DNA from 2 places in the Ensifer sp. Root423 genome. Region 1 is predicted to be linked to the other one. Evidence: predicted binding sites of a transcription regulator. Region 1 holds the regulator's gene; the other holds the start of a gene.
The links. Region 1 encodes PhoB, which activates phosphate uptake and scavenging genes when phosphate is short. Its sites were predicted from a motif close to TGTCATNNANCTGTCAT; they were not measured.

Region 2: a site for PhoB is predicted at 1,569-1,585, ahead of ASD01_RS27455 (DUF47 domain-containing protein). Genes of this name have one in related genera too.

Annotation. Positions count from the first base shown of each region.
Region 1 is NZ_LMEG01000012.1:204,642-207,847, forward strand. It holds gene phoU (phosphate signaling complex protein PhoU) at 1-672, shown strand, start outside; gene phoB (phosphate regulon transcriptional regulator PhoB) at 875-1,558, shown strand; gene ASD01_RS13625 (GcrA family cell cycle regulator) at 1,628-2,149, opposite strand; gene ASD01_RS13630 (aspartate aminotransferase family protein) at 2,571-3,206, shown strand, end outside.
Region 2 is NZ_LMEG01000044.1:54,109-57,314, forward strand. It holds gene ASD01_RS27445 (molybdopterin-synthase adenylyltransferase MoeB) at 1-253, opposite strand, end outside; gene recF (DNA replication/repair protein RecF) at 281-1,405, opposite strand; gene ASD01_RS27455 (DUF47 domain-containing protein) at 1,609-2,253, shown strand; gene ASD01_RS27460 (inorganic phosphate transporter) at 2,253-3,206, shown strand, end outside.

The DNA.
Region 1 (3,206 bases):
AAGTACCTGACGCGCCGCATCTCGGAGATGGGCGGCCTCGCCGAACAGATGGTCGCCGAGTCCGTTCGCGCGCTGGTCAACTCCGATCTGGCTCTCGCACAGAAGGTGATCTCGGACGACACCGTCCTCGACGACGCCGAGCGCCAGATCGGTGAGAAGGCGATCGTCACGATCGCCAAGCGTCAGCCGGTCGCCGCCGACCTGCGTGAGATCATGGGGTCGATCCGCATCGCCTCCGATCTGGAACGCGTCGGCGACCTCGGCAAGAACACCGCCAAGCGCGTGATCGCGGTCGCCGGCTCCGGCATTCCGCGCAAGCTCGCCCGTGGCCTCGAGCATCTGGCAGAGCTCGCTCTCGTCCAGCTCAAGGAAGTGCTCGACGTCTACGCCTCGCGCTCGCCGGAAAAGGCCAACAGCATCCGCGAGCGTGACGAAGAGATCGACGCGATCTACACCTCGCTGTTCCGTGAGCTCTTGACCTACATGATGGAAGATCCGCGCAACATCACGCCCTGCACGCATCTTCTGTTCTGCGCCAAGAACATCGAGCGCATCGGCGACCACGCGACCAATATCGCTGAGACGATCTATTACATGGCGACGGGTGCTCAGCCGGAAGGCGAGCGTCCGAAGGATGACACCACGTCGACGCTGGGCTCGGTCAACGACTGAGCGCCAAGCGCGCCGTAAGCATGCATGCCCTTTGAAATCTGATCCGGTCGCGGCTTCGGTCGCGGCCCCGAATTCCTGTATCTGAAGCATGCGGTTTTCGCCCCGCCTTTGAAAACGGCGGATGTGCTCCAGATTTAGAGTGTCTGAGCGCCGGCCGGGCCGATGAGCCCAAAGGCCGCCCGCGGTAAGGAGACGTTACCTGATGTTGCCAAAAATCGCCGTAGTCGAAGACGAAGAGGCGCTGAGCGTTCTGCTGCGTTACAATCTGGAAGCCGAGGGCTTCGACGTCGATACGATCCTGCGGGGCGACGAGGCGGAGATCCGGCTTCAGGAGCGGCTGCCCGACCTGCTTATCCTCGACTGGATGCTGCCCGGTGTTTCCGGCATTGAACTTTGCCGTCGGCTGCGCCAGCGTCCGGAGACCGAACGTCTGCCGATCATCATGCTGACGGCGCGAGGCGAGGAAAGCGAGCGCGTCCGGGGTCTGGCGACGGGTGCCGACGACTACGTGGTCAAGCCCTTCTCGACGCCGGAGCTGATGGCGCGCGTCAAGGCGATGCTGCGCCGGGCAAAGCCCGAGGTGCTCTCGACGCTGCTTCGCTGCGGCGACATCGAACTCGACCGCGAGACCCACCGCGTTCATCGCCGCAGCCGCGAAGTGCGCCTCGGCCCGACCGAGTTCCGTCTTCTGGAGTTCCTCATGTCCTCGCCGGGCCGCGTCTTCTCTCGCTCGCAGCTTCTGGATGGCGTCTGGGGGCATGACATCTATGTCGACGAGCGCACCGTCGACGTGCATGTCGGTCGTCTGCGCAAGGCTCTGAACTTCTCGAACATGCCCGACGTCATCCGCACCGTTCGCGGCGCCGGCTATTCGCTCGAAAGCTGAGCGGTCTGAAAGTCGCCAACAAAAAAAGGGGCCGATCGGCCCCTTCCTTTATCAATGCGGTCCAGCTTCTTAGCGAGCCCTGCGGCGCTCCCCCGACGGCTGGTAGGCCAGCCGAGCATGGAAGGTGCAGTAAGGCGAGGCTTCCGGGGAATCGTTGCCGCAGAAGTGAAACTCTTCCTTCAGCGGGTCGCCGATCGGCCACTTGCAGGTGCGCTCGGTGAGCTGGGTCAGCTCGAGGCGGCGCGACATCGGCACGACAACGTCGGTGCGGGTGCTGAAATCCTGCTCGGCAACGAGATCGACTTCGATTTCTTCCTTGAGAACGACAGCGCCGGCCGCGCGTGCAACCGGGCGGGTCGAAACGCGCGAAGCGTAGTTCGGTGCGCGCGGTGCCGAAGTCGGGCGCTTCGGACGGGCTGCCGTCGTGGTGCTGCCGCCGGCCTTGGCGCGACCTGGCAGGCTCAGGCGGTGAACCTTGCCGATGACAGCGTTACGGCTGACGCCGCCGAGCTGTGCCGCGATCTGGCTTGCGCTCAGGCCCTCGGACCAAAGCTTCTTCAGTTTCTCCACCCGCTCGTCAGTCCAGTTCATTTCTGCACTCTCCGTTCTCAGCGTTGGGGATGGCAGAATCCCTCACCGCACCCCGGCTAAACCCCGGGGTTGCAAACGCGATAACTCTTTTGGTGACTAGGTCCGCCGCATGCGTCTAGTAATTGAATGTTAACGTACTGACCGCTGGACTCTGTGGCAAGAGTCCCGGGAATCAGGCCGAATCGATTTCGTAGTTTTCCCCAACTTGCTCGGCCAGCGTTGCATTTTTGCAAGCCCTCCCGGACGATTTTTCTGCTGCCAGGAATCGACCCTTGATGTTGCGCTGCAAGGCTTGGTTTTGTTGACATTGCAGCGCGAAATGGGAATAGTGCCTGCGCCGCCGAAAGGCGGCATTTTTGATTTTTATCGGCCCGCGTGAGGCGCGGGATCGATGTCGATCTGGAGTGAAGGAGAGCCTCGCATGACTGCAACCACGCCGCTTTATGATACCTACATGCGCGCGCCGTTGCGTTTCGAGCGAGGAGAGGGCGCCTGGCTGATCGCCGAAGACGGCACGCGTTATCTCGATTTCGGTGCCGGCGTTGCCGTGAACTCGCTCGGCCACGCGCACCCGCACCTGGTCGAAGCGCTGAAGGCGCAGGCCGACAAGGTCTGGCACCTGTCCAACCTTTATGAAATTGCGGGCCAGGAAAGCCTCGGCCGCCGGCTGACGGCGGTGACCTTTGCCGACAAGGTCTTCTTCACCAATTCGGGCGCGGAAGCGCTGGAATGCGCCATCAAGACGGCACGGCGTTACCACTTCTCCAAGGGCCACCCGGAGAAGTTCCACGTCATCACCTTCGAAGGCGCCTTCCACGGCCGCACGATCGCGACGATCGCCGCCGGTGGTCAGCAGAAATACATCGAAGGTTTCGGGCCGAAGGCGCCGGGCTTCTACCAGGTTCCGTTCGGCGACATCGCCGCGGTCAAGAATGCGATCACCGAGGAAACCGCAGCGATCCTGATCGAGCCGATCCAGGGCGAGGGCGGCATCCGTCCGGCGACCAAGGAATTCATGCAGGAACTGCGCGCGCTCTGCGACGAGTTCGGCCTGCTT
Region 2 (3,206 bases), on a different contig from region 1:
TGTCTTCCGTGCGGTGGATGATCTGCCGCTGCAGGTTGGAAAGCGCGACCGCATCGTCGTCGACGATGCCGATCCGGCCGATGCCGGCGGCGGCAAGATAGACGAGCACTGGAGCGCCGAGCCCGCCGGCCCCGATCACCAGCACACGGGCCGCCTTCAGCCTTTGTTGCCCGGCACCCCCGATCTCCGGCAGCACGATATGGCGGGCGTAGCGGGTGATCTCCGATTGGTCGAGCTTGTTCTCACCGGTCATGGCAAAATCCTCCTCGGTGACCTCTGCTTATCCCGTAACACTGCCGTGCGAAACCGTCAGAAAGCGGCCGCGTTCGCCCAGCGCCTCGAACATCGCTTGGTCCGTCCCGGTCATGAAGGCCTGGCCGCCAAGGCCGTCGACGAGATCGAACAGAGCGGCGCGCCGGTTGACGTCGAGATGGGCGGCGATCTCGTCGAGCAGCAGGATCGGCGCGTGGCCGGTCATGTCGCCGACGAGGCGCGCATGCGCCAGCACCAGGCCGACGAGCAGCGCCTTCTGCTCTCCGGTCGAGCAGCGTGCTGCCTCCATGTCCTTCTCGCGGTGACGCACGAGCAGGTCGCTCCGGTGCGGCCCGTCGAGCGTGCGCCCCGCCGCGGCGTCGCGCGGACGCCCATCACGCAGCATCGTCAGATATTGTTCTTCCAGATCATAGGCCGGACGATGGCCCTCGTCGTCGAGAAAGCCCGACAACGCCAGGCGCGCCGAGGGAAAGACGCTTTCATCGACAGTGCGCTCGACCAGCGCCGTCAACAGACCGAGCATTTCCTGCCGCGCCAGCGCCATGGAGACGCCGAGACCGGCCATTTCCTTTTCGATCGCCGTCAGCCAGGAAGGGTCCGGGCGGAATTCACCGAGCAGCCGGTTGCGGCTGCGCATCGCCCGGTCGAATTCGCTGGAGCGACGGCCGTGCTCCGGATCGAGCGACAGTACAAGACGATCGAGGAAACGCCGCCGGTCGGCCGAAGGCCCGGTAAAGAGCCCATCCATCGATGGCGTCAGCCAGAGGACGCGCAGGTGATCGGTCAGTTCGTCGACGGTCGCTGCCGGTGTTCCATTCAGCCGCAGCCGCCGGGATTGCCCTTCCGTGACGCCGGCAGTCCCGGTGCCGATCTCGACGGTTCCCTCCATGCCCTCGACTTCCGCAAAGACCGAGAACCCGTCGCCGGCACCGACCCGGGTCACGTCCGCATAGGCTGCGCGCCTGAGGCCGCGGCCGGGCGAAAGGAAAGAGACGGCTTCCATGAGGTTGGTCTTGCCGGCGCCGTTCTCCCCCGTCAGCACCACATGGCGCTGATCGAGCTCAAGCGAGAGGGCCGCATAGTTGCGGAACTCCGTAAGCTTCAGGCGGTTGAGAAAGACCTTGTTTGGCATCGGCAGTCCGGATTCGACGTTGGGCGCAGCTAGGACGAAAGCGCCTGCCAAGGCAAGGCGAAATGGGGCGCGTCGCCATATCGTGCAAGATAGGCCGATATCGACAGGGGAAAGGCGACAAACCCCTTTGATTCGGTGCTTTTCATAAAGGACCTAGTGAAATATGACAGCCGCATGACAATCCACAGATGGATATACGTGTGATGCTGGCCTGGTTCCGCAAACTTCTTCCCCGCGAGGATCGCTTCTTCGACCTCTTCGCAAAACATTCGCGCACCGTCGTCGGTGCTGCCGATGCGCTCGACAAGGTTCTCGCTGGCGGCGACGATCTGGAAAGACACTGCGACCGGATCGTCGCGTTCGAGGATGAGGCGGACCACATCACCGCCGAGGTGCTGCTGGCCGTGCGCCGGTCCTTTATCACGCCCTTCGACCGCGGCGACATCAAGGATCTAATCCAGTCGATGGATGATGCCATCGACATGATGCACAAGACCGTCAAGACGATCCGCCTTTACGAACAGAAGAGCTTCGATCCCGGCATGCGCGAAATGGGCACCACGGTCGTCAAGGCCGCGCACCTGATCGCCGAGGCCATTCCGCTGCTCGATAGGATCGGCGCCAATCACGACCGCCTGATCGCGATCGCCGAAGAGGTCACCCGCATCGAGGGCCGCTCCGACGAACTGCACGAACAGGGCCTCAAGGACCTGTTCCGCCGCCACGGCGCCAGCAACCCGATGGCCTACATCATCGGCAGCGAGATCTATGGCGAGCTCGAAAAGGTCGTCGACCGCTTCGAGGACGTCGCCAATGAAATCAGCGGCATCGTGATCGAGAACGTCTGATGGATGCGACGCTCGCCTTTCCGTTGCTCGTCGGGCTGATCGGCATCGCGCTGTTCTTCGACTTCCTGAACGGTCTGCACGACGCCGCCAACTCGATCGCGACGATCGTCTCGACACGGGTGCTGAGACCGCAGTACGCGGTCATGTGGGCGGCCTTTTTCAACTTCATCGCCTTCCTGTTCTTCGGCCTGCACGTGGCCGAGACGCTGGGCAAGGGCATCATCGATCCCGGCATCGTCACGCCGCTGGTGATCTTCTCGGCGCTGATCGGCGCAATCGTCTGGAACATCGTCACCTGGCTCTTCGGCATCCCGTCGAGTTCGTCGCACGCGCTGATCGGCGGCCTCGTCGGTGCCGGTCTTGCGAGCACCGGTTTCAGTTCGATCGTCTGGACCGGCCTCCTGAAGACCGTCGGCGCGATCTTCATGTCGCCGGCGATCGGCTTTTTCCTGGCGCTCATGCTGGTGCTGATCGTTTCCTGGATCTTCGTGCGCCAGACGCCCTTTGCCGTCGACCGCACCTTCCGCGTCATGCAGTTCGTCTCGGCCTCGCTCTATTCGCTCGGCCATGGCGGCAACGACGCGCAGAAGACCATGGGCATCATCGCGGTGCTGCTCTACTCGCAAGGCTATCTCGGCTCGGAGTTCTATGTGCCGTTCTGGGTGGTGATCACCTGCCAGGCGGCGATCGCGCTCGGCACGCTGTTCGGCGGTTGGCGCATCGTCCACACCATGGGCTCGAAGATTACCAGGCTCAATCCGATGCAGGGCTTCTGCGCCGAGACCGGCGGAGCGATCACGCTTTTTGCCGCCACCTGGCTCGGCATCCCGGTCTCGACGACGCACACCATCACCGGAGCGATCATCGGCGTTGGTGCTGCGCGTCGCGTTTCGGCCGTGCGCTGGGGGCTTGCCGGCAATATCGTCATTGCCTGGTTCATCACCATGCCCGCC